DNA from 4 places in the Streptomyces sp. MK37H genome. Region 2 is predicted to be linked to each of the others. Evidence: riboswitches for the same ligand, from Rfam matches in the RefSeq annotation. Region 2 holds a riboswitch; each other region holds the start of a gene.
The links. Region 2 has a riboswitch for cobalamin ahead of GWI24_RS24525 (cobalamin biosynthesis protein). Riboswitches for the same ligand answer to the same signal wherever they lie in the genome.
Positions count from the first base shown of each region.

Region 1: another riboswitch for cobalamin. It lies ahead of GWI24_RS00870 ((2Fe-2S) ferredoxin domain-containing protein); the one in region 2 lies ahead of GWI24_RS24525 (cobalamin biosynthesis protein).
Region 3: another riboswitch for cobalamin. It lies ahead of metE (5-methyltetrahydropteroyltriglutamate--homocysteine S-methyltransferase); the one in region 2 lies ahead of GWI24_RS24525 (cobalamin biosynthesis protein).
Region 4: another riboswitch for cobalamin. It lies ahead of GWI24_RS38485 (ribonucleoside-diphosphate reductase subunit alpha); the one in region 2 lies ahead of GWI24_RS24525 (cobalamin biosynthesis protein).

Region 1 is NZ_JAAAYH010000002.1:26,739-34,681, reverse strand. Features, by position in the region: gene GWI24_RS00880 (glycoside hydrolase family 97 protein) at 1-463, opposite strand, end outside; gene GWI24_RS00875 (hypothetical protein) at 656-832, shown strand; cobalamin riboswitch at 881-1,010, shown strand; gene GWI24_RS00870 ((2Fe-2S) ferredoxin domain-containing protein) at 1,071-1,454, shown strand; gene GWI24_RS00865 (FAD-binding dehydrogenase) at 1,627-3,495, shown strand; gene GWI24_RS46025 (hypothetical protein) at 3,544-3,675, shown strand; gene GWI24_RS00860 (NAD-dependent epimerase/dehydratase family protein) at 3,672-4,904, shown strand; gene GWI24_RS00855 (DMT family transporter) at 4,944-5,903, opposite strand; gene GWI24_RS00850 (TetR/AcrR family transcriptional regulator) at 5,954-6,559, opposite strand; gene GWI24_RS00845 (isochorismatase family cysteine hydrolase) at 6,741-7,376, shown strand; gene GWI24_RS00840 (MFS transporter) at 7,342-7,943, opposite strand, start outside.
Region 2 is NZ_JAAAYH010000187.1:2,251-10,193, forward strand. Features, by position in the region: gene GWI24_RS24505 (alpha/beta hydrolase) at 1-505, opposite strand, end outside; gene GWI24_RS24510 (class II aldolase/adducin family protein) at 600-1,286, opposite strand; gene GWI24_RS24515 (inorganic phosphate transporter) at 1,638-2,915, shown strand; gene GWI24_RS24520 (hypothetical protein) at 2,929-3,180, shown strand; cobalamin riboswitch at 3,368-3,521, shown strand; gene GWI24_RS24525 (cobalamin biosynthesis protein) at 3,687-4,670, shown strand; gene GWI24_RS24530 (cobyric acid synthase) at 4,667-6,271, shown strand; gene GWI24_RS24535 (putative cobaltochelatase) at 6,330-7,943, shown strand, end outside.
Region 3 is NZ_JAAAYH010000036.1:22,950-30,892, forward strand. Features, by position in the region: gene metE (5-methyltetrahydropteroyltriglutamate--homocysteine S-methyltransferase) at 1-1,916, opposite strand, end outside; cobalamin riboswitch at 2,083-2,304, opposite strand; gene GWI24_RS08450 (hypothetical protein) at 2,486-2,701, opposite strand; gene GWI24_RS08455 (hypothetical protein) at 2,987-3,199, shown strand; partial or broken gene GWI24_RS08460 (glycoside hydrolase) at 3,281-3,604, shown strand; gene ileS (isoleucine--tRNA ligase) at 3,723-6,833, shown strand; gene GWI24_RS08470 (amino acid adenylation domain-containing protein) at 6,874-7,943, shown strand, end outside.
Region 4 is NZ_JAAAYH010000485.1:150-5,871, forward strand. Features, by position in the region: partial or broken gene GWI24_RS45890 (cell wall protein) at 1-40, opposite strand, end outside; gene GWI24_RS38470 (hypothetical protein) at 591-878, shown strand; gene GWI24_RS38475 (hypothetical protein) at 922-1,092, shown strand; gene GWI24_RS38480 (GNAT family N-acetyltransferase) at 1,157-1,663, shown strand; cobalamin riboswitch at 1,750-1,911, shown strand; gene GWI24_RS38485 (ribonucleoside-diphosphate reductase subunit alpha) at 2,046-4,454, shown strand; gene GWI24_RS38490 (ribonucleotide-diphosphate reductase subunit beta) at 4,472-5,503, shown strand; gene def (peptide deformylase) at 5,608-5,722, opposite strand, start outside.

The DNA.
Region 1 (7,943 bases), on a different contig from region 2:
CGCCGCTGCCGGAGGGCAGGTCGTAGCGATAGGCGACCCCGTCGTCCGAGACCCGCACCACAAGGTCCAGCCGGGCGTTCCCGCCGCCCCGGAACCGGAAGCGGGACTCGGTCATCCGCGCGGTGCGCGAGCGCTGCTTGCCGACCGTCGACCGGTAGCGCTCCACGACGGTGCGGTCGTGGCGTCCCAGATAGCGCAGCCCGTGCGACAGGTCCGCCCGCTCGGTGACGATGCCCACGGGCGAGGGCTCGATCACCGTCCGTCCACCCCGGGACACCTGGAGCGTCAGCGCTCCCGAGGCGCCGTCAAGCCGCAGCTGGGCGAGGGGACCGGAGTGGGGCGAGGGGCCGCGCACGGTCCAGGCGGAGTCCTTCGCCTGTGCGGGCCCGGTGATGAAGAGCGTCATGGCCAGGACGCCGCAGAGCAGAAATGCCACTGCGGAGCGTCGGTAAGATCTCGGCATCGTTGCCTCCCGAGGCGGATACGTTACCGAGTCATCCGATAACTTGGGAGGGGTTGAGCGACATTACGCCCCGTCAAGGGTCGCTGGCGCATGAGAGATCGGATCTATGGCTTGGCTGCTTCCGGAGGCGACGCCACGGGTAGCGGGTCGGCTGACGGACCCGCGCACGGTCCGGCTGAGGAGGCGCACACGATGAGCGGCACGGCTCGGCCCGGCGACCCGGACCGGGAGACGGCGGACCCGGCGCCCGCCGGGCCCGAGGGCGGGGACCCCGCCTGCTGGCTGGAGAGGGTGTGCGCCGACTGCGGCGCGATCCAGGACACCGCCCGCTTCACTCGCTGTGCGCGGTGCGGAGCCCCGAAGGAGTGAGCGGGGCGCCCGGGATGCGATGATGCCGGGCGACAAAGGCGACGGCGGAACGAGGAAGCCGGTGTGACTCCGGCGCGGTACCGCCACTGTGATCGGCGAGCGGATCCCGAACAGGTCACTGCCCGCATACGCGGGTGGGAAGGCCGGGACGAGCATCGACCCGAGAGCCAGGAGACTCACGCGGTCGCCTCCTCGAGCGACACCGGGGCGGACTTCCCCGGAGGAGGGGTGATGCGTCGTGTCCGTAAGGCCGACCGACCCACTGCCGTGCCGGGTGACCGTGTGCCGGGACTGCTGTTGCGGCAGTCCCAAGGTGACCGGCATCGACCATGCCGCGCAGATCGCGCGGCTCGGTGAGGAGGCGCCCGTACGCGTCTCCGAGTGTCTGGACGTCTGCGACCAGGCCAATGTGATCGTGGTGCAGCCGTCGGCCGCCGGACGGGCCGCCGGGGGCAGGCCGGTGTGGCTCGGCCTGGTCAACGACCCGGATGCGACGGAGGACATCGTGGCCTGGGTCCGGGCGGGCGGCCCGGGGGTGGCACCGCTGCCCGACATCCTCGATCTGTACGCGTTCTCGCCGCGGGGGAGCGCCTCGGCCGAGCCGTCACCGGGCGGTCGCTGAGCGCCCGAAGTCGCCTGTGTGGCACGGGAGTTGGTCTTACGAGCAGAACTCTGGCGGCCTTGCACCCTGTGGGCTACCGTCGGTAACACGTTGCCGGTCGGTAACACGATTCCGTCGCGGCAACCCCCTCCGTACCTCCCGCACCCTCCGAACCCCTTCCGGAAGGCAGCTCATGGAGAACTCCACAGAGAATTCCGCGTCGCCCGCCCGGAACAGCGGGAACAGCGGGAACAGCGGGAACAGCGGGAACAGCGGGAACAGCGGGATCAGCGGGATCAGCCGCCGCCGCGCCCTGACGGCGGCGGGCGGTGTGCTCGCCGGCGCCGCGCTCGCCCAGGCGGCGGTTCCGGCCTTCGCCGCCTCAGGGGCCTCCTCGGACGCGGACGCCATCGTGGTCGGCCATGGGCTCGCCGGGCTGGTGGCCACGGCGGAGCTGGCGGCCGCGGGGCGCAAGGTGCTCCTCCTCGACCAGGAGCCCGAGAGCAACCTCGGCGGTCAGGCGTTCTGGTCCTTCGGCGGCCTGTTCTTCGTCGACTCCGAGGAGCAGCGGCTGATGGGGATCAAGGACTCCCCCGAACTGGCCTGGCAGGACTGGCTCGGCACGGCCGGCTTCGACCGCGGTGTCACCGACCCCGGTGGCCAGGACTACTGGGCCCACAAGTGGGCTGAGGCGTATGTGGACTTCGCCTCCGGGGAGAAGCGGTCCTGGTTGCACGGGCTCGGCGTGCAATGGTTCCCGATCGTCGGCTGGGCCGAGCGCGGCGGCGGTCTCGCGGACGGCCACGGCAACTCGGTGCCGCGCTTCCACGTCACCTGGGGCACCGGTCCCGCCGTGGTCGAGCCATTCGAGAAGAGGGTGCGGGCCGCCGCGAAGGACGGCCGGGTCACCTTCAAGTTCCGTCACCGGGTGGACGAACTGGTGGTCACCGGTGGCGCCGTCACCGGGGTGAGCGGCTCGATCCTGGAGCCGAGCGACGCCGCTCGCGGCAAGCAGACCTCGCGCACCGTGGTGGGCGACTTCGAGCTCAACGCCCCGGTGGTGATCGTCACCTCCGGCGGTATCGGCGCCAACCACGACCTCGTACGCCGGAACTGGCCCGACCGGCTCGGCCCGCCGCCGAAGTTCATGGTCACCGGCGTCCCGGCGTATGTGGACGGCCGCATGCTGGCGATCACCGAGAAGGCTGGCGGACGGATCGTCAACCCCGACCGGATGTGGCACTACACCGAGGGCCTCAGGAACTACGACCCGATCTGGCCGGGCCATGGCATCCGCATTCTGCCGGGCCCGTCGTCGATGTGGTTCGACGCGAAGGGCAGGCGCTTCTCCAGCCCCGACATCCCGGGTTACGACACCCTGCACACCCTCGGATCGATCACCGCCACCGGCTATGACTACTCGTGGTTTGTCACCACCCAGAAGATCATGGCCAAGGAGTTCGCGCTCTCGGGCTCGGAGCAGAACCCGGACCTGACCAACAAGGACATCCTGCAGCTCCTCTCCCGCATCTGGCAGACCCCCGAGCCGATCCAGCGGTTCCGGGACAAGGGCGAGGACTTCGTCGTGGCCAACAACCTGCCCCAACTCGTGGCAGGTATGAACAAGTTGACCGGCGACAACCTGATCGACCTGGCGGACCTCAAGCGGCAGATCGAGGCCCGCGACCGCGAGATCGAGAACCCGTACACCAAGGACGTCCAGGTCATGGGCATCCGCAACGCGCTCGCCTACCCCGGGGACACCCTCAGCCGCACCGCCTCCGCGCACCGGATCCTGGACTCGGGCGCCGGACCCCTGATCGCCGTGCGCCTCAACATCCTCACCCGCAAGACCCTCGGCGGCCTCCAGACCGACCTCTCCGGCCGCGTCCTGGACGCCTCCGGCCACCCGATCAGCGGCCTGTACGCGGCCGGTGAGGTGGCGGGCTTCGGCGGGGGAGGAGCGCACGGCTACCGCTCCCTGGAGGGCACCTTCCTGGGTGGCTGCCTCTTCTCGGGCCGCACGGCGGGCCGCGCGGCGGTGTCCGCGACCGCGGCCTGACCCGGTCGGCGGGCCGACGGACGCGGGCCTCGGTTCTCAGCTGCCGCGGTGGCCCTGGGACAGGGCTTCGGCGAGGTCGGCGAGGGTCTTCGCGAGGTCCGGGACCAGGGCGTCGGGGATCTTGTCCAGGACGCGGCGGCGGGCGCCGCGACACCGCCGCCCCGGCCGCCCGCGACCTGACCGCCCATGAAGTCACCCCCGTGCAGGGGGACTTCTCCCGGCCCGAGACCTGGCGGGGCCACCTGGACGGCACGGACGCGGTGGTGCACCTGCTCATGGACATGAGCGACCCGATCGGTGCCGACCAGCGGCTGTTCGCCGAACTGTCCGCCGCACAGGACCGCGACGGCCGGCGCCGCCACCTGGTGTACACCACCGGCATCTCCGCCTACGGCCGCACCGGTCTCGCCCTCATGGACGAGAACACCCCCGGCCATCCCGACAGCCCCCTCGGCTTCCGCTTCGGCCTGGAGAAGGAGCTCGCCGCCGGCGGTCTCGCGCACACCGTGGTCCGTCCCGGCTTCCTCTACGGCGGCCCGGCCGCCACCTCCATGACCGGCCAGTGGTTCGCCGCCGCCGAGTCCGGCAAGCCCGTCTTCTACGGTGACACCAGCAAGCGCTGGAGCTGGGTCCACGTGGACGACCTCGCCGACGCCTACGTCCGAGTCCTCGACCACCCCGACCGCCGTCGAAGGCGAGGTCTTCGTCATCGCCGACGACCAGCGCCTGAGCGCCCTGGAGATGCAGCGGATCGCCGTCCGGGCGGCTGGCCGCACAGGCGAGATCGGCCTCGAGACGGCCGAAGCGGGCGGCATGCCGCAGATGGCGGCCGACCAGGACGAACTCGTCAGCAGCGCCAAGGCCCACCGCCTGCTCGGCCGGCACCCCCGCCACGTCTCCTTCACCGACGCCCCCGCCACGCACTGCCGCGCCTGGAAGGCCGCACAGCCGGCCGTCTGAAGCCCGTGGCGCACCGGGCACGTGGGAGACTCGTCCCGCACTCCGCGGCCGACCGGGAGCACTCCCGGTCGGCCGCGCGCCGTGGCAGGGAGGACGCATTGGGCGGGGACGATCCGCACATCCATGTCGAGTCGAAGGTCGTCCGTGGCGTAGCCGCCGTCCGCGAGATGATGGCATCCACGTTCGGTCTGGTCGGTGACCTGCCGAGCCTCGTCGATACCGGATGCGGACTGCGGGCCCCGTACGCGATGACCTCACCGCGCCCGGAGAACGTCACCTGCCTCGCCTGCCGTGAGCATGCGCGGCAGGAGCATCTGCGCTCCGCGGACGAGGCTGAACGTCTGGGAGGGATGGCCGGATCGGCCATCAGCACGGCCCGGGCGAAGCCGGCCGCCGACAAGCATCGCGAGCTCGCGGAGAGGTTTTCCGGCCCGCGGAGTGCTGAATGACATCGCCGCACGCGGACGGCCTGCCGTAGCCGGACTCCGCTACGGTGCGGGGTCCGACTGGGCAAGGGTGTGCTCCACCGCTGTGCGCTGCGGCGGCGTCACGCCGTCTCGCCGCTGTCGGCGCCGCCCGGAGACGCCCGCCGGGGCGGTGAGGACGGCCAGGCAGGCGAGGACGAGTGCGATACCGCCCCAGCCGACGGCGGGGAGGCGTTCGCCGATGACCAGCACGGCGAGGACGGCCGCGACGGCCGGTTCCAGCAGGGAGAGCGTGGTCGCCGTGCTGGCGGGCACATGCGCCAGCCCCCAGCCGAACAGGACGTAGCCCGCGAACATGGGCACCAGCGCCATGTACGCCCCGACGGCCATGTTGGACCCGGAGTCGAGGAGCGGGGCGCCGGTGACCAGGAGGACGGGCACCAGGAGCAGCCCGCCCACGCCGAAGACCGCGCCCATCGCCGCGCGCGAGGTGACCCCCTGGGTGATCAGCCGGTGGGCCGCCCAGGAGTAGAGGGCGTAGGTCGTGGCCGCGATGAGGCCCAGCCCCACACCGAGCACCGTGGCGGCCGTGGATGCCCGCTCCGCGCCGCCAGGGGCCCCGGCGGCCTGGCCCGCGCACAGCAGGAAGGTGCCCAACAGGCCCAGGGCGGCGCCGAGTTTCCAGCGGCGCGTCAGCCGGCGCCGGTCCATGACCCGTTCGATCACGGCTGAGGCCAGCGGGGCCATGCCGATCGACACCACGGTGCCCACGGCCACTCCGGCCAGGTGCATCGCGCTGTAGAACGCCAAGGGGTACGCCGCCACCGAGACCGCGCCGAGCAGTACGGTGCCGCGCCGCGCACGCAGCCGCGGGGCCTGACGGGCGATGCGGGGAGCGGCGACCAGGGCCTGGAGCAGTCCGCCGAGGCCCATGGCGACGGCGCCGATGGCGAGCGGGCCGACGTCCGGGGCGAAGGTGGCCGCGGTGCCGGTGGTGCCCCACAGCACGGACGCGGCGAGCACGCACAACGATCCGGCGCCCGCTGAAGAGCGGGCGCCGTGTCCGGGGGCCGTCACAGGCGCTCCAGCAGGGCCGCCGCCATCGCGCGGGCGTGCCGCAGACGGCTGTCATCCCCTTCCAGACCGGCACGGGCCATCGCGCCCTCCAGCAGGAACGCCAGGTGCTCCGCCATCGTGGCAGCGTCCTCGGGACGCTCGGGCAGCAGCTCTTCGAGGTGGCCGGTGATCAGCCGTTCGACCTCCTCCTTGTGGCGGCGTACGACGGTCCGGCCCTCGTCCCCGGCGGGCAGCTCGGCGGCCGCGTTGAGCAGGCCGCAGCCGCGAAAGCCGCGCTCGTAGGCGAACGCCGCGTGATCGGCGTAGGCGTCGAAGACCGCGAGGACGCCGTCGCGGGGGCTTTCGGCCCGCTCCAGCCGTGACCGGTACATCGCGAGCCACTCCTCGTGGCGGGCGTCGAGATAGGCCCTGACGAGATCGGCCTTGGAGGAGAAGTTGTTGTACAGGCTCATCTTCGCCACGCCCGCTTCGGCGGTGATCGTGTCGATTCCGGTCGCCGTCACGCCGTCGGCGTAGAAGCGGCGCGCGGCGGCCGCCAGCAGACGCTCACGCGCCGGCCGCCGCCTCCCGGGCTCCGTCGTCCTCGCACCGGTCTCACTCATCGCGTACACCCTGACAGACTAGGTAGGTAGGTCTACCTACTATAGGAGGCGTCGAGGGCTTCCCGGAAGTGGGTGGGTATGCCGTGCGGCGTTCGAACGGCGACGGATGGGTACCCGGAGCGTTGGGGATGTGCCTGTTCAGGCGATGAATGATCTTCCACGAGCCCACGGAGGGGACGTCATGGCCGAGACCTATGACCCCCGGCGGGCGGCAGTGCTGCTGGTCGATCCCTACAACGACTTCCTCTCCGAGGGTGGCAAGATCTGGCCGGCCGTGGAGAGCGTCGCGCGGGAGGTCGGTCTGCTGGGCAACCTGCGCGCCATCGTCGGCTCCGCCCGGCAGGCCGGAGTGCGGGTGGTGTTCGTCCCGCACCGCCGCTGGGAGCCGGGTGACTACGAGTCGTGGGACCACCCCAACCCGACCCAGCGGAACATCATGGTGAGCCACACCTTCGCCCGGGGCACCTGGGGCGGGGAGTTCCACCCCGACTTCCAGCCGGGGCCGGGGGAGGTGGTGGTCCGAGAACACTGGTCACAGAGCGGATTCGCCAACACCGACCTGAATATGCAGCTCATGCAGCATGGCATCACCCATGTGATCCTCGTCGGGCTGCTGGCGAACACCTGCATCGAGTCCACCGGCCGGTTCGCCATGGAACTGGGCTACCACGTCACACTGGTCCGCGACGCCACGGCCGCCTTCAAACCCGAGATGATGCACTCCGCGCACGAGCTGAACGGCCCCACCTTCGCCCATGCCATCCTCACCACGAGGGAGCTCCTCACCGCGCTGCAAGGGGAGGGTCCGGAGGCGTAGGGGCCGTGTTACGGCATGGAGCCTGAGCCGGAACCGGCAGGCTCCCCCGAGGCCGGCGCAGGGCCGGCAGGTGGCGGACCAGGGCGAGGACGGTGAGCAGCGCGACAAGTGCGCACACGCCCCACCAGCCGGCCCGGCCCCCGGCGCGTACCCCGAGCCAGGAACCCGCGCTGCCGCCCAGATAGGCGCAGGTCATATAGGCGGTGTTGAGCCTGCTGCGGGCGTCCGGGCGCAGGGCGTAGACGCGGGCCTGGTTGGCCACCATGCCGGACTGCATCGCCACGTCCAGCAGCAGTGTGCCGACCGTCAGGGCGGCCAGGCCCGGCGTCCCGCCCAGGGCGCCCAGGGCGAGGATCGTGGCGGAGAGGAGCACTCCGAGCAGGCAGACGAGGTTCACCGGATCGGGTCCTCGGCGGTCCACCAGGCGCCCGGCGAGCGGGGTGCACAGCATGGTCGCCCCGCCGACCAGGGCGAGCATGCCTACGGCCTGGGCGCCCAGGCCGTAGGCGGGACCGGTGAGGAGCAGCGCCAGGCAGGTCCAGACGGCCGAGAATCCGGCGAAGACGG
Region 2 (7,943 bases):
CACGGGTGGTGCCGAGGCCATGGGTGGTGATCACCCATGTGGAGCGTTCGCCGGGGATGAACCAGGCGGGCAGCGGACCGAGTTCGGCGGGCACGTCCACGTCGGCGTGGTCGATGCCGAGCGCGTCCCGTGGGTTGCCGATGTGCACCTGGGGGGTCAGCCGGACCCGGGTGCCGGGGGTGAGCTCGCCGTGGGTGACCCGCTCCAGTCGGCGTACGACGCAGTCGGCGGGGTGCGGGGCGTCCTCGATGACGGGGCCGACGACGGCGTGACAGGAGCGGCCGGTGAGGCCGTAGGTGCCGGGGCGCAGCGAGGCGAGCGAGCGGGTCAGGGTGATCTGGCCGGCCGCGGTCGCGTGGACGGTCAGCGGCGCCTCGTTCGGCAGCGGACGGTTGGGGACCGGTTTCAGCGCAGCGCCGGTGGCGTACCGTCCGGCCGCCACCGCGGCCACGCCGACACTCAGCAGGGTGGTGGCGGCCGCGACCGCCGTTGTTCGCAGACGCATCCCTCCCAGTGTGGTCGGGGAGGCGGCCCCCGGCCAGCGGGCGTGCCCGGCCGGGTGACCGCCCGGCCGGGGCCCGGGTGCGTGCCGGGCGGGCTCAGCCCTTCTGGCCGTAGCCGCTCAGCTTCTCGGCGGCGCGCCGCATCTCGTCCGGCGGGATCAGGGAGGGGGTGCGGCCGGGGACGGAGACCGCGGTGAGCCAGACCCGGCACATCCATTCGAGCTGGGCGGTGCGGTCGTACGCCTGGTCCAGGGTGGCGCCGTGGACGACGGTGCCGTGGTTGCGCAGCAGACAGCCGCTGCGGTCGCGCAGCGCCTCGAGCATGGCGTCGGCCAGTTCGTCCGTGCCGTAGAGCGCGTAGGGCGCGACGCGGACCGGGCCGCCGAGGGCGGCGGTCATGTAGTGGATCGCGGGGAGCTCGTCGACGAGCGTGGAGACGGCCGTGGCGTGGACGGCGTGGGTGTGGACCACGGCCCCGGCGTCGGTCTCCCGGTAGATCGCGAGGTGCATGGGCAGCTCGCTGGTGGGCTTCAGCGTGCCGAGGATCTGCTGTCCGTCAAGGTCGACGGCGACGGCGTCCCTGGGGCCGAGCCGGTCGTAGGGGACGCCGCTCGGGGTCACCAGGACGGTGTCGCCGACCCGGGCCGAGACATTGCCCGAGGTGCCGACGACCAGGCCGTCGGCGGTGGTCCTGCGGGCCGTGCTCACCACCTGCGTCCATGCCTGCCGCAGGGGATGGGTCAGCCGCGGCTGCGGCTGCCGCGTGGATCGCGACTGGGTCACCTGCCCTCACCTCCGAGGCCCGATCCTTCCAGGCGGCCGCCGGCCGCGCGGCGGCGGGACCGGCAACGGGCGCGGCGGGCGACTACGACCGTGCCTCGTGGGCACCCGACTCCGGGCGGGTGAACGCGGGGGGACAGCGGGCGGCCGCGGGGCCGGTTCCGGGGCCTGCTCCGGTGGCCCTCGATCGCGGCTCAACTCCCGTACGGCATGGGAACGTAGGCTGGAATTCACTGGGTTTTAGCGACCCCGCAACCATGTCACTCCGATGCCCTGCTCAGTTCATCTCCCGTTCACCCTGTTTCCTTACGTTCACCGTGCCACTAACGACCTTCGAACTGATTGACCGGGTGTATGGAACACATCACGCTTCTCATCGGGATCGTGATCGTCACGGCCTTGGTGTTCGACTTCACGAACGGCTTTCACGACACGGCTAACGCCATGGCCACCACCATCTCCACGGGAGCACTCGGGCCCAGGGTGGCGGTGGCGATGTCGGCCGTCCTCAATCTCGTCGGCGCGTTCCTGTCCGTGGAGGTGGCCAAGACCATCTCCGGCGGGATCATCGACGAGGGATCCGGTATCCAGCCAGAAGTGATCTTCGCGGGACTCGTCGGCGCGATCCTGTGGAATCTGGTGACGTGGCTCGCCGGACTCCCCTCGAGCTCCTCGCATGCCCTGTTCGGCGGTCTGATCGGCGCCACCGTGGTCTCCGTGGGCCTGGACGGGGTCAACGGCGACGCGATCGTCATGAAGGTCCTGATCCCCGCCGTCGCCGCGCCGATCGTGGCCGGCATCGCCACGCTGGCCGCCACCCGGCTCACCTACCGGCTCGGCCGCGACCGCTCCCCGGAGGACACCGCGAAGGGCTACCGCGCGGGACAGATCGCCTCGGCCGCCCTGGTCTCCCTGGCCCACGGCACCAACGACGCCCAGAAGACGATGGGCGTGATCACCCTGGCTCTGGTCACCGGGGACGTGGTGGCGCCCGACTCCGACCCGCCGCTGTGGGTCATCGTCTCGGCGGGCCTGGCCATCGCGCTCGGCACCTACCTGGGCGGCTGGCGCATCATCCGCACCATGGGCAAGGGCATCACCGACATCCAGCCGCCGCAGGGCTTCGCCGCCCAGACCGGCGCCGCCACCGTCATCCTCGCCTCCTCCCACATCGGCTTCGCGCTGTCCACCACCCAGGTCTGCTCCGGCGCCGTCATGGGCGCGGGTGTCGGCCGTAAGGGCGCCGTGGTGCGCTGGTCGACCGCGGGCCGCATGGTGGTCGCCTGGGTGCTGACCCTGCCGGCCGCCGGACTGGTGGCGGGCGCCGCCGCGCTCCTGGCCGACCAGGGGAACGCGGGAATCACGGCGGTGGCCGTGCTCGCCGTCCTGGCCTGCGGGGCGATCTGGATGCTGTCGCGCCGCAAGCCCGTGGACCACACCAACGTCAACGAGGTCGGCGCCCAGGAGCCGGTGGGCGCCGTCACGGCCGCCCTGCGGTCCGTGGCCCCGCCGCCCGCCGGTGCGGCGAGCGCCGCCCCCGAAGCGGCGAGCGCCGCCCCCGAGGACGTCACCTCGGAGAACACACCCGAGCAGACCCCCACCCCCGCCGCCGCGAGCAGCACCACCCGCTAAGGAGCCAGGAAACATGAGCATCGACTGGGCGGCACTCGGCCAGGTCTTCGGCATCAGCCTCGCGGTGACGGTCGCCATGGTGGGCGTCTTCACCCTGGGCATCGTCGGCACCTCCCGTAAGGCGGCGCCGGAGCAGGGCGGCACGGCCGCCGCCGTGCCCGGGGGCGCGGTGGGCGGCTCACCGCTCGCGCGCACCGGCGCGTACGCCTGCTTCGCGGTGTGCGCCGCGGTCGTGGCGTACGGCATCTATCTGATCGTCGCCTGAGGACCCCGCTTCCCCGAACGACCCACCGGCCGCCGGATGGTGGCGCTGACCAGCGCCGACCGTCCGGCGGCCGTCCTGTGAGGGGCGGTTGTCTGTGTGGCTCGGCACACTCGGGCGTCATGGGTCATATGCGAGTTGACGGCCATTCGCGGCCCATGGTGGACTTCCCGAGCCAAACGGCGGCAGGAGAGGAAGCCGGTGAGAATCCGGCGCGGTCCCGCCACTGTCACCGGGGAGCACCTTCCCATCGCCTGTATGGGGTCACGGCTCGTCCGTACGGTTCGTCGCGTACGCGGGGCTGGAAGACCGGGAGGGCCGCGGATCCGGGAGCCAGGAGACTCTCACCGCCGGTCACGTCGAACCAGGGCGAGGACCCTGAGTGAGGACATACCGCCATGCCCGGCATCGCCACGCCGCCAGCCCTCCCTGTCCGATTCGACTCTTCCGGCCTCTCCGGCCCGTCTGGTTCCGTATCGCCGCGCCGAGGCGTGACGGCGGCCTGACGGATGCGTGCCGACCACGCCTCGTTCGCGTGCGGTGCGGTCCTCGGCTTCCTCGGCGACCTGGCCACGGGTGATCCGCGCCGCGGCCATCCGGTGGCCGCGTTCGGGCGTGCCGCCGCGGCCGCCGAGCGCCGGCTGTGGCGCGACCACCGGGGCTACGGGGCCCTGCACACCGCGTTGTGCGCGGGCGGCGCGGCCGCCGGTGCCGCGCTGCTGACCCGCGCCGTACGGGCCCTGGGCCGCCGCCGCGGCGCGGAGGTCGCGCTGACCGCCGCCGCCACCTGGGCTGTGCTGGGCGGCACGAGCCTGGGCCGTGAGGCCCGGGCCGTCGGCGGGGCACTGGCCGCCGGGGACCTCGAGGTCGCCCGGGAGCGGCTGCCGCATCTGTGCGGCCGCGATCCGCAGGCGCTGGACGGGCCGCGGATCGCCCGCGCGGTGGTCGAATCGGTGGCCGAGAACACCTCCGACGCCGTCGTGGGCGCGCTGGTGTGGGGCGCCGTGGGCGGTGTGCCGGGGCTCATAGGATTCCGCGCGGTCAACACCCTGGACGCCATGGTGGGCCACAAGTCGCCGCGCTACCGGCGGTTCGGCTGGGCGGCGGCCCGGCTGGACGATGTGGCCGGCTGGCCCGGCGCGCGCCTTACGGCGACCCTGGCGACGCTCGCGGGCCCCGATCCGCGCGGTGCCTGGCGCGCCTGGCGGCGGGACGGCCGGCGCCATCCGAGCCCCAACGCGGGCCCCGTGGAGGCGTCCTTCGCGGGCGCGCTCGGCGTCCGGCTGGGCGGCACCCTCGCGTACGGCGGCCGGGTCGAGCACCGGCCGGTACTCAACTCCGGCGGGCGGCCGGTGGAGTCGGCCGACATCGAGCGGGCCATACGGCTGTCGCGGCGCGTCGGCGTCCTGGCCCTCGGGGTGTCCATAGCGGCCCGGCCGGTCCTGAGGGCGTTGACGGGGCGACCCCGGGCCTTGGGAAGGGGTGACGGATGAGCGGGATACGCGGTAAGGGCGGCACGGACGGTTCCGGGGCACGCGGCGGGGGGCTGCTCGTCGCGGGTACGACCTCCGACGCGGGCAAGAGCGTGGTGACGGCCGGGATCTGCCGGTGGCTCGCCCGTAAGGGCGTCAGCGTGGCTCCCTTCAAGGCGCAGAACATGTCGCTCAACTCCTTCGTCACCCGGGAGGGGGCGGAGATCGGGCGGGCACAGGCCATGCAGGCCACCGCCGCGCGTGTCGAGCCGAGCGCGCTGATGAACCCGGTCCTGCTGAAGCCGGGCAGCGACCGCAGCAGCCAAGTGGTGCTGCTGGGCAAGCCGGTGGGCGAGCTGAGCGCGCGCGGGTACTTCGGCGGGCCCGGAGCACCCTCGCCCGGCGAGAAGCCCTCCGCGGGGCGGGAGGCGCTGCTGGGGACCGTCACGGAGTGCCTGGAGGAGCTGCGGAGCGCCCATGACGCGGTGATCTGCGAGGGCGCGGGCAGCCCGGCCGAGATCAATCTGCGCCGCACCGACATCGTCAACATGGGCCTGGCGCGCGCCGCCGGGCTTCCGGTCGTGGTGGTCGGGGACATCGACCGCGGTGGCGTCTTCGCGTCCTTCTTCGGCACGACCGCGCTGCTGTCGGCCGCGGACCAACGGCATGTGGCCGCCTACCTGGTGAACAAGTTCCGCGGCGATGTGAGCCTTCTGGAGCCCGGTCTGGAGACGCTGCGCGACCTCACCGGGCGCCCGACCGTCGGGGTGCTCCCGTTCGCCCACGGGCTGGGGATCGACGAGGAGGACGGACTGCGGGTGTCGCTGCGCGGCGCGGTGCGGGAGAGCGTCGTGGCGCCCCCTTACGGCGCGGATGTCCTGCGGATCGCGGTGGCCGCCGTGCCGCTGATGTCCAACTTCACGGACGTGGACGCGCTGGCGGCAGAGCCGGGTGTGATCGTGCGGTTCGTGGACCGGCCCGAGGAGCTGGCCGACGCCGACCTGGTGGTGCTGCCGGGCACCCGGGGCACCGTAAGGGCGCTGGAGTGGCTGCGTGAGCGCGGGCTGGCCGACGCGATCGCCCGGCGGGCCGCCGAGGGCCGTCCGGTGCTGGGCGTCTGCGGCGGCTTCCAGGCGCTCGGCGAGCGCATCGAGGACGAGGTCGAGTCGAAGGCCGGGACGGTCGCCGGGCTCGGGCTGCTGCCGGTGCGGGTGCGGTTCGCGGCCGAGAAGACCCTGGCCCGGCCGGTGGGCGAGGCGCTCGGCGAGCGGGTGGAGGGCTATGAGATCCACCACGGGGTCGCCGAGCTGCTGGACGGGGCCGAGGAGCCCTTCCTGGACGGCTGCCGGGTGGGCTCGGTGTGGGGCACGCACTGGCACGGCTCGCTGGAGAGCGACGGCTTCCGGCGGGCGTTTCTGCGGCGGGTGGCCGCCGCGGCGGGCCGGGCGTTCGTCCCCGCGCCGGACACCCGCTTCGGCGAGCTGCGCGAGGAGCAGCTCGACCGCCTCGGCGACCTGATCGAGGAGCACGCCGACACGGACGCGCTGCTGCGGCTCATCGAGGAGGGCGTCCCGGAGGGCCTGCCGTTCGTCCCTCCGGGGGCGCCAGGGGAGACGACATGACGACCCCCCACGCCCACACCGGACCGCTGTGCCCACGCACCCCAGGAGGTATCGCCGCGTGACCACCACCTACCCCTTCAGCGCGATCGTCGGCATGGACGGCCTACGGCTCGCCCTGCTCCTCAACGCCGTCTCGCCCGCCGTGGGCGGCGTCCTGGTGCGCGGCGAGAAGGGCACGGCCAAGAGCACCGCCGTCAGAGCGATCGCCTCGCTGCTGCCCGAGGTGGACGTGGTGGCCGGGTGCCGGTTCTCCTGCGATCCGGCCGCGCCCGACCCGTCCTGCCCGGACGGGCCCCATGAGCCGGGTACGGGCGAGGCGCGCCCCGCGCGGATGGTCGAACTGCCCGTGGGCGCCTCCGAGGACCGGCTGGTGGGCGCGCTCGACATCGAGCGGGCGCTGTCGGACGGCGTGAAGGCGTTCGAGCCCGGGCTGCTCGCGGACGCCCACCGCGGGGTGCTCTACGTCGACGAGGTCAATCTGCTGCACGACCATCTGATCGACCTGCTGCTCGACGCGGCCGCCATGGGCGCCTCCTACGTGGAGCGCGAGGGGGTGTCCGTACGGCACGCGGCGCGCTTCCTCCTGGTGGGCACCATGAACCCCGAAGAGGGCGAGCTGCGGCCGCAGCTGCTGGACCGCTTCGGCCTCACGGTGGAGGTCGCGGCGTCCCGGGACACCGAGGAGCGGGTCGAGGTGGTGCGGCGGCGGCTGGCGTACGACGAGGACCCCGAGGGGTTCGCGGCGCGCTGGGCGGCGGACGAGGAGGCCCTGCGGGAGCGCATCGCGGCGGCCCGCGCGCTGCTGCCGCGGGTGGCTCTCGGCGACCGCGCGCTGCGGCAGATCGCGGCGGTGTGCGCCGGGTTCGAGGTGGACGGGATGCGCGCGGACATCGTGACGGCCCGTACGGCGACCGCGCTGGCCGCCTGGGCGGGGCGCACCGACGTCCGGACCGAGGACGTACGGGGGGCCGCGCTGCTGTCGCTCCCCCACCGCAGGCGGCGGGCGCCGTTCGACGCGCCGGGCCTCGACGAGGACAAACTCGACGAGATCCTGCGGCAGTTCGAGGAGGACGACCCGGAGCCGGATCCGGACCCGGGCCCCGAGGACGGGCCGGGCGGCTCCGGGCCGGACGACCCGGGCGGCCCCGAGGACGGGCCCCAGGAGGGCGCGGGTGACGGGGCGCGGGAGCAGGCGCCGCCCGCCGAACCCGAGCCGTCCGTACCCGACCAGCGCACGGGTGAGCACGAGGCGGCCGACCGCGAGCCCGACTCCGCCCCGGCCGACGTCGACAGTGGGCCGGGCGAAGCGGACGACGGGGCGGGCGGGGCAGGCGGTGAGCGGGCGGCCGTGGGCGCCGCCGAACCGTTCCGGACCCGGCGGCTCGACGTCCCCGGCCTGGGCGAGGGCGCGGCAGGCCGTCGCTCACGCGCCCGCAGCGCGCACGGCCGCACCACCGGAGCGCGCCGCCCGCGGGGGACGCTCTCCGCGCTGCATCTGTCGGCGACCGTCCGGGCGGCCGCCCCGCATCAGCTGGCACGCGGACGGCGCGGCCCCGGGCTGCTGGTGCGCCGGGACGATCTGCGCGAGGCGGTGCGCGAGGGCCGGGAGGGCAATCTCGTGCTTTTCGTGGTGGACGCGTCGGGCTCGATGGCCGCGCGCAAGCGGATGAGC
Region 3 (7,943 bases), on a different contig from region 2:
GCCTCGGTCGCCCAGGCCAGATAGGCGGGCCGGTCCGCGGTGCGCAGCGGCAGGGTCTCGCGCAGCGCGGGTTCGTCCACCTGGATGACCGAGGTCCCGGCCGCCTCCAGGTCGTTCACCTCGTCGCGCAGGGCGAGCGCGACGTGCCGGGCGGTGTCGCCGTGGGGCTGGTCGTCGCGGACGAAGGACCACGCGAGCATCGTCACCGGTCCGGTGAGCATGCCCTTGACCGGGCGGTCGGTGAGGGACTGCGCGTACGCCGTCCAGCGCACCGTCATCGGCTCGGGGCGCGAGATGTCACCGGCCAGGATCGGCGGGCGGACGTAACGGGTGCCGTAGGACTGGACCCAGCCGTGCTGGGTGGCCAGATAGCCGGTGAGCCGCTCGGCGAAGTACTGGACCATGTCGTTGCGCTCGGCCTCGCCGTGCACCAGCACATCCAGGCCGGTCTTCTCCTGGAAGGAGATCACCTCCTGGATCTCGGCCCTGATGCGCTCCTCGTACCCGGCCGTGTCGATCCGGCCCCCGCGCAGGTCGGCGCGGGCGGTGCGGAGTTCGCCGGTCTGCGGGAAGGAGCCGATGGTGGTGGTCGGCAGCAGCGGCAGGCGGAGGTGGGCGCGCTGGGCCGCGGTGCGCTCGGCGTACGGCTGGGAGCGCCGGGCGTCGGCCTCGGTGACCGCGGCGGCGCGGGCGCGGACGGCCGGGTCGCGGGTGATGGGGGAGTTGGCGCGGGAGGCGAGGTCGGCCCGGTTCGCGGCCAGCTCGGCGGTGATCGCGCCGGTGCCGCGGGCCAGGCCCTTGGCGAGGGTGACGATCTCCGCGGTCTTCTGCCGGGCGAAGGCCAGCCAGCGCAGGATCTGCGGTTCGATGTCCCGCTCGGCCGTCGTGTCGAGGGGGACGTGCAGCAGCGAGCAGGAGGCGGCCACATCGACCCGGTCCGCCAGGCCCAGCAGGGTGCCGAGCGTGGCCAGGGACTTCTCCAGGTCGTTGACCCAGATGTTGCGGCCGTTGACGACACCGGCGACCAGCCGCTTGCGGGGCAGCCCGCCTACGGCGGCCAGCGCGGCCAGATGCGCCGCGGCGGCCTCCGTGAAGTCCAGCGCCAGCCCCTCGACCGGGGCCTTGGCCAGCACCGGCAGCGCCTCGCCGAGGCGGTCGAAGTAGGAGGCGACCAGCAGCTTCGGGCGGTCGCTGAGGGCGCCGAGGTCACGGTAGGCGCGGCCGGCGGCGTGTCGCTCGGCCGGGGTGCGGTCCTGGACCAGGGCCGGCTCATCGAGCTGCACCCACTCGGCACCGGCCGCCCGCAGATCGGCCAGGACCTCGGCGTACACCGGAAGCAGCCGGTCCAGGAGGGTGAGCGGCTCGAAGTCGGCGGGCGCGCCGGGCGCGGGCTTGGCGAGGAGGAGATAGGTGACGGGGCCGACGATGACCGGCCGCGCGGTCAGCCCGAGGGCGAGGGCCTCCTTGAGCTCGGCGACCTGCTTGGCGGAGTCGGCCGCGAACACCGTGTCCGGACCCAGCTCCGGGACCAGATAGTGGTAGTTGGTGTCGAACCACTTGGTCATCTCCAGCGGCGCCACATCCTGCGTGCCCCGCGCCATCGCGAAGTACCCGTCGAGCGGGTCGGCGGCGACCGCGTCCCGGTGGCGGTCGGGGATGGCGCCGACCATGACGGTGGTGTCCAGCACATGGTCGTAGTACGAGAAGTCGCCCGTGGGGACTTCGTCGATGCCCGCCCCGGCCAGTTGGAGCCAGTTGGCGCGGCGCAGTCCGGCGGCGGTGGCCCTCAGCGCGTCGGCGGTGACGCGGCCCTTCCAGTAGCCCTCGATCGCCTTCTTCAGTTCCCGGTTCGGGCCCTGGCGGGGGTAGCCGTACACGGTGGCCCGTGCTGCCGCGGCTGCGGACTCGGTGGTCACGGAGATCTCCTTCGCGAGATGAATCCCTGAGGTCCCGGCGACGGGAGGAGAGCGCGAAGGGTGACGGACCGGACGCCACGACTTCGCGCGGCAGGCGCGCGGTCGTCCGCCTGGTGCATGTTCGCCGACCCGCCCTCGAGGTCACCGGGATGTCCGCGCACGGGTGGTCCGTACGCGGGCAGATGGCAGGTCTTCGGACTCACGGGCACGTCCTCCTCAGGAGGACACCTACTGGCCGTCGCTTCCCAGACCCTCTCACCGGACCCAGTGCGTATGACGGCGGTCGTTCCCGCTCACCGCTGCGGGGCAGTCCCGGAATTCCACCGGGTTCCCTCTTACGACGCGTCCCGCCTGGCGGACGGGGCGAACCAGCTGCACCAGCCAGCCTACGGGGCCGTCCGGCGGTGTGCGGGGTCCCGTCCGGTATTCGGGATGGTGAGGTGGGACACGGTGGACGCACTCGCGTACGAAGGCGTGGCGGACGCGCGAGTACGGCTCAGTGCGGCACGGGGAACCCCCGGTCACGTCGGCCGGGGGTTCCGCCCCTCACGGGCTCGTGGAGCGGGAGGTCAGCATGAGCTGGAGTCCGACTGGCCCACCAGATTGACCGGAACGGTGACGAAGGAGAACTGGTTGCTGGCGCATACGCCGGGGAAGGTCGTGGTCGTGCTGCTGGTGTTATTGACGGTGGCATCGGGGCCGTCCTCCGCGACGGCACCGGTCGCGCCGACGGCGAGGGACGCGGCGGTGAGAGCGAGCGTGGACAGGGCGGTCCGCATACGCATGGGAACTCCTTGCTGGGGATGAGCGGCCGGAAATGACCGGCTTCGCATGCATGGTGCCCCTTTGTCGGGCGGATCGCGGCCCAACGTCCCCCCAATGGGGTAAGCCGGTGCCCTCGGCCGTCCGGGCGGCCCAAGGACGCGTCATCCGCCGAAGCGTCACTCGTTGTCACGTCACCCGCCGCCTCGCCATCGGCCGCCGCGTCACCGCCGCCGAGCCGTGCGTCGTCCGCCGGGGCGCAGGGCGGGGTCGTCGTAGGCCGCCACCCCTCCGGCCGCCCCTCCTCTGTGTGGGGCAACCCGCCGCGCGGCCGTCGCGCGCTCCAGCTCGCCCTGCGTTCGGACACCGTCGAGCAGGGCGAACGCCAGGCCGCGCGGCTGCTCGCCGCCATCGGCGCGGCGGGCGCGCCGCTCGCCGCCGGGCTCGGCGAGCTCGAGGAGCCGGTGGCCGCCCAGCGCCGTCTGGTGGCCGACGCCTCCCATGAGCTGCGCACCCGCTGACCGCGCTGCGCACCAACGCCGAACTGCCGGCTCGCGCCGACCGGCTCTCCGCCGCCCAGCGGGACCGGGCCGCGTCGGCACGCCATGCTGTACAACACTCCGCTCAACTTCGTGCTCACCGGTGACTCGCTGGACCGGAACGGCCGTGAACTCGCCGCGCTCCAGAGGTACTTCGCGCCCCTGCACAAGGCGGCCGGTACCGAGCCCCTGACCGGCTTCCGGGCGCTGACCGCCGATCACACCGTGCAGCGCACCGTCTTCGGCGACGGCCCCCGCACCGTCACCGCCAACTTCGGCAGCGCACCCCACAAGGGCCTGCCCGGCGGCTGTGTGGACGCCAGGCTCCGCGGCGACAGCGCGCCCCGGCGGCTGTGCCCGGCCACGCTGAGAGGAATCGCCGGGTAACCGCGTGGCGCCATCGGCGCACATGGCGATGTTTCCGCGATTACCGGGCATTGCCCGTCCCATCGTTAGAGTCGGCCCTCACTGCACTGCGGGCCGACCCTGCGAGGTTTACTGAGCGATGGCATATCCGATGGCCGGGGCCGATGGCGTGCCCGCGAGACCGCATTTTCCCGAGGTCGAACTCGACATCCTGGACTACTGGGAGAAGAACCACATCTTCCAGGAGACCGTGGAAGCGCGGAAAGCCGAAAACGCCGAAGAATTCGTGTTCTACGACGGGCCGCCGTTCGCCAATGGCCTGCCGCACTACGGGCATCTGCTGGCCGGTTACGCGAAGGACGTGGTGCCGCGCTATCAGACCATGCGCGGCCGCAGGGTCGAACGGCGCTTCGGCTGGACCTCGCACGGGCTGCCCGCGGAACTCGACGCCGAAAAGCAACTCGGCATCACCGCCAAGTCCGATATCGAGCGCATGGGCGTCGAGCGGTTCAACGAGGTGTGCCGTACGACGGTGATGCGCTATACCGGCGAGTGGCGCGACTACGTCAATCGGCAGGCCCGTTGGGTCGACTTCGACGAATCCGTCAAGACCCATGACCTCGACTACATGGAGAGCGTCATGTGGGCGTTCAAGACCATGTGGGACAAGGGGCTCATCTATCAGGGGCATTCGGTTTCCTGGTATTGCGCGCACTGCGAGACCCCGCTGGCCAACGCCGAGAGCAGCGGCCGTATCGACGGCAGCGACACCCATCGCGAGGTGCCGGGCACCACCGCGGTCGTGGGCGTGACGCTGGACGGCGGCGAGCTGCTGCTGGTGGAGTCCGAGCAGCCCTGGGCGCTGCCGGGCGCCACGGCGGTGGCCGTGCACCCCGAGGCCGAGTACGCCGTGGTGGAGAGCGGCGGGCGGCGCCTGGTGGTGGCGGCCGACCGGCTCGACGCCCACGCCGATCTGGTGGGCGGCGGCCCCGTGGTCGCCCGGTGCAGCGGCGCCGAGCTGGCGGGCCGCCGCTACACACCGCTGTTCGACTTCTCCGCCACCGCCGACGACAGCCATGTCGTGGTGGCGGAACGCTTCGTGGACACAGGCGAGGGCACCGGCGCCGTGGCCGTCACCCCGTGTTTCGACGAGCGGGACCACGCCCTCGCCACCGAGGAGGGCATCGGCCGGACTTATCCGGTCGACTCCGCCGGCCGCTACACCGACGAGGTGCCGCCGTGCGCCGGAGCCCCGGTGCTGGAGTCCACCGAAACCGTGCTCGGCCTGCTGGAGACGAGCGGCGCGCTGCTGAACAGCCGGCCGCACACCCGCTCCCGGCCGCACTGCTGGCGCTGCGGCACCCAGCTGCTGCAACACGCCATCGCCACCTGGTTCGTCGCCGTCACCCGGCTTCGCGCCCGGATGCTCGAACTCAACGAGCGGATCAGCTGGACCCCCGAGCATGTGCGCGACGGCCAGTTCGGCAACTGGGTGGGCGGCGCCAAGGACTGGAACATCTCCCGCAACCGCTACTGGGGCGCCCCCATACCGGTGTGGGTGTCGGACGACCCGGCCCATCCCCGGGTCGATGTATACGGTTCCCTGGACGAGATCGAGCGCGACTTCGGCGTACGGCCCGGCGATCTGCACCGTCCGTACATCGACGAGCTGACCCGCCCCAACCCCGACGACCCGTCGGGCCGGTCGGTGATGCGGCGGGTGCCCGAGGTGCTGGACTGCTGGTTCGAGACCGGATCCATGCCGTTCGCGCAGGTGCACTATCCGTTCGAGAACGCCGAGTGGTTCGACCGCCACTCCCCGGGCGACTTCGTGGTCGAGTACTACGCCCAGACCCGCGGCTGGTTCTACAACATGCATGTCATGTCGACGGCGCTGTTCGACCGCCCGGCCTTCGCCAACTGCACCGTCCTCGGTGTGGTGCTCGGCCACGACGGACAGGCCATGTCCAAGGCGCGCAACAACTACCTCGATGTCAACGACGTCTTCGCCCGCGACGGCTCCGACGCCATGCGCTGGTTCCTCATGAGCTCGCCTCTGCTGCGCGCCCGGGACCTGGAGGTCACCGAGGCCGGCAGCAGGGAGGCCCTGCGCCAGGTGCTGCTGCCGCTGTGGAACGCCTGGCACTTCCTGGCCCTGTACGCGGGCGACACCGAGGGCCGCGTCCGCACGGACGCCGGCCATCCGCTGGACCGCTATCTGCTGGCCAAGACCCGTGACCTGGTCGAGCTGACCACCCGCGCGATGGACGAATACGACCTCTCGCGCGCCTGCTCCGCACTGCGGGACCACCTCGATGTGCTGACCAACTGGTACATCCGCTGCTCCCGCGACCGGTTCACCGCCGGAGACCGCGCGGCCGTGGACACCCTGCACACCGCGCTCGAAGTGCTGTGCCGGCTGATGGCGCCGCTGCTGCCGCTCATCACCGAGCGGATCTGGCGCGGGCTGACCGGCGGCCGGTCGGTGCACCTGGCCACCTGGCCCTCGGCGGAGGAACTGCCGTCCGACCCGGAGCTGGTGCGGGTGATGGACCGGGTGCGCGAGGTCGCCTCGACCGCGCTCGGCCAGCGCAAGAGCCACCGGCTGCGGCTGCGGCTGCCCCTGGCACGGCTGGTGATCGCCGACCCCGACGCGCTCGCGCTGGAGCCCTACACCGGGCTGCTCCGCGACCAGCTCAATGTCAAGGATGTCCAGCTCACCACCGATGTCTCCGCCCACGGCCGGATGCGGCTGACCGTCGACCCCCGCAAGTGCGGCCCCCGCCTCGGCGGGGCGGTGCAGGAGGTCATCCGCGCCGCGGCCACCGACGACTGGACCACGAACGAGGACGGAAACGTCGTGGCGGCGGGGCGGGAGCTGCTCGCCGGGGAGTACGAGCTGCGGCTCGCCGCCGACGGACCGGGCGCCGTCGCCGCGCTGCCCGGCGGAGCGGGGCTGATCGTGCTCGATGTCGAGGTGACCGAGGAGCTGGCGGCCGAGGGCGCGGCACGCGACCTGGTACGTGTGGTGCAGCAGGCACGCCGCGCGGCCGACCTCGACGTCTCCGACCGCATCGCGCTGAGTGTCGAGCTGCCCGAGGCGGTGGCGGCACGGATCCGGCCCCACGACGCGCTGCTGACGGCCGAGACCCTGGCCGACCGCCTGACGTACGGGCCCCTCACGGACGCCGGTCACGAGGGTGTCATCGGCGACGGCACCGCGGTCCGGGTGCGTATCGACAGGCTCTGACACGGCTCTGACACGGCTCTGATACAGGAAGAGAAAACGGATGACCCGTCTTGAAGGGCTTGTGAGCGCACAGGCCACGCGAACACCGGAAGCGGACGCGGTCGTGTTCGGCCCGACGCGGCTGACCTATCGAGAACTGGACGAGCGGGCCGGCCGGCTGGCCCACGCGCTGCGCACCGGCGGGCTGCGCCCGGACGACCGCGTGTGCGTACTGGCGCCCAAGGGCCCGGACGCGGTGGTGTATCTGCTCGGTGTGCTCAAGGCCGGTGGCGTCTGCGTGCCGCTGGACACGGCGTCGCCCGCGGACCGGCTGGTGTCCATCGTGAACCAGACCGGGCCGTGCCGGATCCTCGCCGACCGGCAGCGGACCCCACTGGCCACCGAGGTGTCGGCCGCCGCGGCACCCGGCGCGGTGGTGGGCCTGTGCCTCCCCGAGGGGGACGCCACGGGCTCCCTCCCCACGGTCACCGCGGCCGATGTCGCCTCGGCGCCCTCGACCGCGCCCGAGCCGGTCAGTGGCGAATCCGGTGTGGCGTATGTGCTGTTCACCTCCGGCTCGGCGGGTGAGCCCAAGGGCGTACCGCTCACCCACGCCGGCATCATCCACTTCGTGACCTGGGCCAATGAGCACTTCGGGCTCAGGTCCGACGACCGGATCTCCTGCCATCTCCAACTGCACTTCGACGGTTCGCTGTGGGATGTGTACGGGCCGCTGATCTGCGGGGCCGAGCTGCATCTGGTTCCGCCGGAGGCGAGCCTGCTGCCGACCACGCTGGCCCAGTTCATCCGTGACGCACGGCTCACCCAGTGGCTTTCGGTGCCGTCCGTGCTCAGCGCCATGGCACGCCACGAGGTGGTGGAGAAGGACGACTTCCCGCATCTGCGCCGGGTGCTGTGGGGCGGTGAGGTGTTCCCGCCCACGGATGTGGAGTACTGGATGCGCCGACTGCCCCATGTCACCTTCACCGGCTTCTACGGCACCACCGAAACCACCATCGCCAGCTCCTACTACACCCTGACCGAACTGCCCGACGAGGCGCTTCCGGTCGGCCGGGCCATCCCCGGCGAGTGGCTGGAGCCCGTCGACGACCAGCTGCGCCCGGTCGCCCC
Region 4 (5,722 bases), on a different contig from region 2:
CATTGGTGGCGGCGGCGGTCGCGAGAGCGGTCGAAGTCATGGTCGGTCCTCCCGGGGAAGGGTTCGGGTGATGTGCGCCGACGGCATGCCGACGGACGTGGGCACGCGCCGCCGGTCAACGCTTCGTCGTCACCGCGCGGTCGAGACAGGCCGCACCGGAGGAACGGATGAGCCGCGGGCGGCCGGTCGGGGCGCGGGAACGGTGCGCGGATGAAGAGCGGAGCCACGGGGCGGACGCCCGGCTCCTGGAGTGGCCGACGAGGTATGGGGCGACCTCGGCGGCACGTTTCCAGTTATCCACGCCCCTCGGCGTCACTCAAGGCCTCACGGCGGCCATCACTCGTTTGGCGCATCAGGGCGCGCGTGGCACCGAGCTTGTATGACAAGCGCTCGGCTATTCGGGCGAATGCGTGCCAAGGGGTATGGCTTGCCGTCGCCCGTCATGCCTCTAATGAGTGATATCGGCAGCGCCGACCCAGCAGTGACATCGGCAGCGCCGACCCAGCAGTGACATCGGCCGTGCCGACCCCCGTATGACCACCCGGGGAAGAGCCGACCCCCGTATGACCACCCGGGGAGGAAACGATCCGATGAGCCTCGCCGCGTTCCTTCTCGCCCTCGGCACCACCTGCCGGATCACCCGCTTCATCACCAAGGACACCCTGGCGGCCGGGTTCAGGATCTGGGTCGCCGACCGCTTCGGCGACGACTCCCGCCCCACCTACCTGGTCAACTGCGGCTGGTGCACCAGCACATGGGTGGCCGCCGCGATCGCCGTCTACGCCTCCTTGCTGCACACCACCGCGTGGTTCCACCTCCCGGCCACCGCCCTGACGCTCTCCTACCTGGCCGGTGTCGCCTCGCGATGGCTGGACTGACCCACCGCCCCCCACAACGACCCGAGGGAAAGGAAGGGCAACCATGGCCTGCAACTGCGGCGGAACAGCGGCTCAATGGCCGCCTCAACCCGTTGTCGTCTATGAGCTGACACTGCCGGACGGTACGGTCCGGCGCTACGTCACCCACCAGGAAGCCGACGCCGCCAACAAGCGCGCGGGCTCCACCGGAGTGATCACCGCCGTCACCCAGTGACGCCGAGGACCCACACCCCGCGCCCGGCGACCCGGCTGTCAGTGGTCTGCGGCAGACTGCGGGCATGGACATCACGATCAGACGCGCGCGGGACGAGGAGCTGGACGGAATCGGAGAGCTCACCGCACAGGTGTATCTGGGGGACGGCCTCCTGGACTTCGGGGACAGTGATCCTTATCTCGCCACCCTGCGCGACGCCCGCCGCCGGGCCGCCGAGGCCGAGCTGCTGGTCGCGGCGGACGCGGCGGGCGACGAGGTCCTGGGCGCCGTGGCGTTCGCCGTGCACGGCGGGGCGTACGCGGAGCTGGCCCGCCCCGGCGAGGGCGAGTTCCGGATGCTGGCCGTCCGCCCCGAGTCCCGCCGCCGCGGCGCCGCCGAAGCGCTCGTGCGAGCCTGCCTGGACCGGGCCCGCGCACTGGGCCTGCGGCGAATAGTGATCAGCAGCCAGCGGTCGATGACCGCCGCCCACCGCCTGTACGAGCGGCTGGGCTTCACCCGTGCCCCGGAGCGCGACTGGGCGCCCCTGCCCGGCACGGACCTCACCCTCTGGGCCTTCACCGTGGAGCTGTGACGCCCCGCGCCGCACGCCCCAGGTCACGGGCCACCTCCGGAACGCATTAGCACATTCATGCGAAACTCCGCAGCTCCGACACAAGATATGGGGGTGCGTGCGTCGGCCGACACAAGATGTATGCTCGTCCTCGCTGTCGCCACAGGGGAATCCGGTGGGAATCCGGAACTGTCCCGCAACGGTGTACGTGTGCGCTCAATTCGGCGTGCCCGTGAGTCCGAGCACCTGCCGACAGCCCTGTGAACACGTCCCCCGGCCTCGAGGGTTGGGCCGATGGACGCTGCGTGGTGTGCCTGGCGTACGAGGAGTGCGGCATCGGCATGCCCGTACGCGCCCATCGCACCACCCCTCGCGGTCCAGCCGAGCGAGGGAGAGCACCTCAGTGACCATCGCGCCCGCCGATCCGGTTTCAGCGCAGGCGGCTTCTCAGGCAGCGGACGACGCGCCCGGGACCGCCCTGCTACGGACTCTTACCGGACTCACCGCCGACCTGCCCGCCACCGACCCCGGCAAGGTCGCGGCCGCCGCCCTGCGCGGCCGTCATCCCGGCTCGGACGAGGCGGAGTTGCGCACGCTCGCGACCGAGGCGGCGGCCGGGCTGATCGCCGAGGAGCCGGAGTACTCGCGGCTCGCGGCGCGGCTGCTGGCGCTCACCATCACGGAGGAGGCGGCCGGGCAGGGCGCGGTCTCCTTCTCCACCTCCGTCCAGGTGGGCCACCGCGAGGGCCTGCTCGCCGACTCCACCGCGGAGTTCGCCGCCGCCCACGCCGAGCGGCTGGACGCGCTGGTGGAGCGGGCCCTGGCCGACGGCGCCGACAACCGTTTCGGCTACTTCGGGCTGCGTACCCTCTACAGCCGCTATCTGCTGCGCCACCCGATCACCCGTCAGGTGATCGAGACCCCGCAGCACTTCCTGCTGCGCGTGGCCTGCGGGCTCGCCGAGAACCTCTCGGAGCGGGCGCTGGACGATGTGGCCGAGCTCTACCGGCTGACCAGCACGCTGTCGTACCTGCCCAGCTCCCCCACGCTGTTCAACTCCGGCACCCGGCATCCGCAGATGTCGTCCTGCTATCTGCTGGACTCGCCGCTGGACGAGCTGGACTCGATCTACAACCGCTACCACCAGGTGGCGCGGCTGTCGAAGCACGCGGGCGGCATCGGCCTGTCCTACTCCCGCATCCGGGCCCGCGGTTCGCTGATCCGGGGCACCAACGGGCACTCCAACGGCATCGTGCCGTTCCTGCGCACGCTCGACGCCTCGGTGGCCGCCGTCAACCAGGGCGGCCGGCGCAAGGGCGCGGCCTGTGTCTACCTGGAGACCTGGCACGCGGACCTCGAGGAGTTCCTGGAGCTGCGGGACAACACGGGCGAGGACGCCCGCCGCACCCACAACCTCAACATCGCCCACTGGATCCCGGACGAGTTCATGCGCCGGGTCGAGGCGGACGCCGACTGGTCGCTGTTCTCCCCGGCCGACGCGCCCGATCTGGTGGACCTGTGGGGCGAGGAGTTCGACGCCGCGTACCGCAGGGCCGAGGCCGAGGGGAAGGCCGTCAAGCAGGTCCCGGCGCGCCAGCTGTACGCCCGGATGATGCGCACCCTCGCGCAGACCGGCAACGGCTGGATGACGTTCAAGGACGCCGCCAACCGCACCGCCAACCAGACCGCCGAGCCCGGCAGGGTCGTCCACTCCTCCAACCTCTGCACCGAGATCCTGGAGGTCACCGACGACGGCGAGACCGCCGTGTGCAACCTCGGATCGGTCAACCTCGCCGCCCACCTGGGCGAGGACGGGCAGCTGGACTGGGAGCGCCTCGACGCCACCGTCCACACCGCCGTGACCTTCCTCGACCGCGTGGTGGACATCAACTTCTACCCCACGGAGGAGGCCGGGGCCTCCAACTCTCGCTGGCGCCCGGTGGGTCTGGGCCTCATGGGGCTCCAGGACGTCTTCTTCCGGCTGCGGCTGCCGTTCGACTCGCCCGAGGCCACGGCGCTCTCCACGCGGATCTCCGAGCGCATCATGCTCGCCGCGTACGAGGCGTCCTGCGAGCTCGCCGAGCGCCACGGCCCGCACCCCGCCTGGGCCGAGACCCGCACCGCGCGCGGTGTGCTGCACCCGGACCACTACCCGGACGCGGTGGCCACCTGGCCGGAGCGCTGGCAGGCGCTGCGCACCCGGATGGCGAAGTCCGGGATGCGGAACTCGCTGCTGCTGGCGATCGCGCCGACCGCGACCATCGCCTCCATCGCGGGCGTCTACGAGTGCATCGAGCCGCAGGTCTCCAACCTCTTCAAGCGCGAAACGCTCAGCGGGGAGTTCCTGCAGGTCAACTCCTACCTGGTGGACGACCTCAAGAAGCTGGGCGTCTGGGACGCCCAGACCCGTGAGGCGCTGCGCGAGGCGGGCGGCTCGGTGCAGGACTTCTCCTGGGTGCCCGCGGACGTACGGGAGCTGTACCGCACCGCGTGGGAGATCCCGCAGCGCGCCCTGATCGACATGGCGGCGGCCCGCACCCCGTACCTCGACCAGAGCCAGTCGCTGAACCTCTTCATGGCCTCGCCGACCATCGGCAAGCTCAGCTCGATGTACGCGTACGCCTGGAAGCGCGGCATCAAGACCACGTACTACCTGCGCTCGCGTCCGGCCACCCGGATCGCCCAGAGCGCCCGGGGCGGCGCCGCCGCGGCCGCCCCCGCCGTCACCGTTCCCGCGCAAGCGGCCCCGGTCGAGGCCGACGCGATCGCCTGCTCCCTGGAAAACCCCGAGTCCTGCGAGGCCTGCCAGTAATGCCCACCGCATCCGAGATGACCACCGCGAACACCTCGGCCGAGCACCACAAGAACCTGCTCGACCCGGGCTTCGAACTCACCCTGCGGCCGATGCGGTACCCGCAGTTCTACGACCGCTACCGCGACGCGATCAAGAACACCTGGACGGTGGAGGAGGTCGACCTCCACTCCGACGTCGCCGACCTCGCCAAGCTCTCCCCCGGTGAGCAGCATCTGATCGGCCGTCTGGTCGCCTTCTTCGCGACCGGCGACTCGATCGTGGCCAACAACCTGGTGCTGACGCTCTACAAGCACATCAACTCCCCCGAGGCGCGGCTGTATCTGTCGCGGCAGCTCTTCGAGGAGGCGGTGCACGTCCAGTTCTATCTGACGCTGCTGGACACCTACCTCCCCGACCCGGACGACCGCGCCGCGGCCTTCGCCGCCGTCGAGAACATCCCCTCCATCCGGGAGAAGGCGGAGTTCTGCTTCCGCTGGATGGACTCGGTGGAGAAGATCGAGCGGCTGGAGACCAAGGAGGACCGCCGCCGCTTCCTGCTCAACCTGATCTGCTTCGCGGCCTGCATCGAGGGGCTGTTCTTCTACGGCGCCTTCGCCTACGTGTACTGGCTCCGCTCGCGCGGGCTGCTGCACGGCCTGGCGACGGGCACCAACTGGGTGTTCCGCGACGAGTCGATGCACATGGAGTTCGCCTTCTCGGTCGTGGACACCGTCCGCGAGGAGGAGCCGGACCTCTTCGACGACGAGCTCCAGCGGCAGGTCACCGACATGCTGAAGGAGGCCGTCGAGGCGGAGCTCCAGTTCGCCCGCGATCTGTGCGGGGACGGGCTGCCGGGCATGAACACCGCGTCGATGCAGGAGTATCTGCAGTGCGTGGCCGACCAGCGCCTGCAGCGGCTCGGCTTCGCCCCGGTCTTCGGCTCGGAGAACCCGTTCTCCTTCATGGAGCTGCAGAACGTCCAGGAGCTGACCAACTTCTTCGAGCGGCGCGCCTCGGCGTACCAGGTCGCGGTCGAGGGGTCGGTCGCCTTCGACGACGACTTCTGATGTCGGGCTTCTGATGTCAGGCTTCTGATGTCGGACGAGTTCTGACATCAACAGGGCGGGCCGGATTCCGAGGGGTCCGGCCCGCCCTGTGAGGTACGGCACACTCAGTCGTTCGGCACCGTCTCATAGCGGGCGGTGCCCTCGGCCATCTGCTTCAGCACATCCTTACGGTCGCGCTTGGAGAGCCGGTCGATGTAGAGGTAGCCGTAGAGGTGGTCG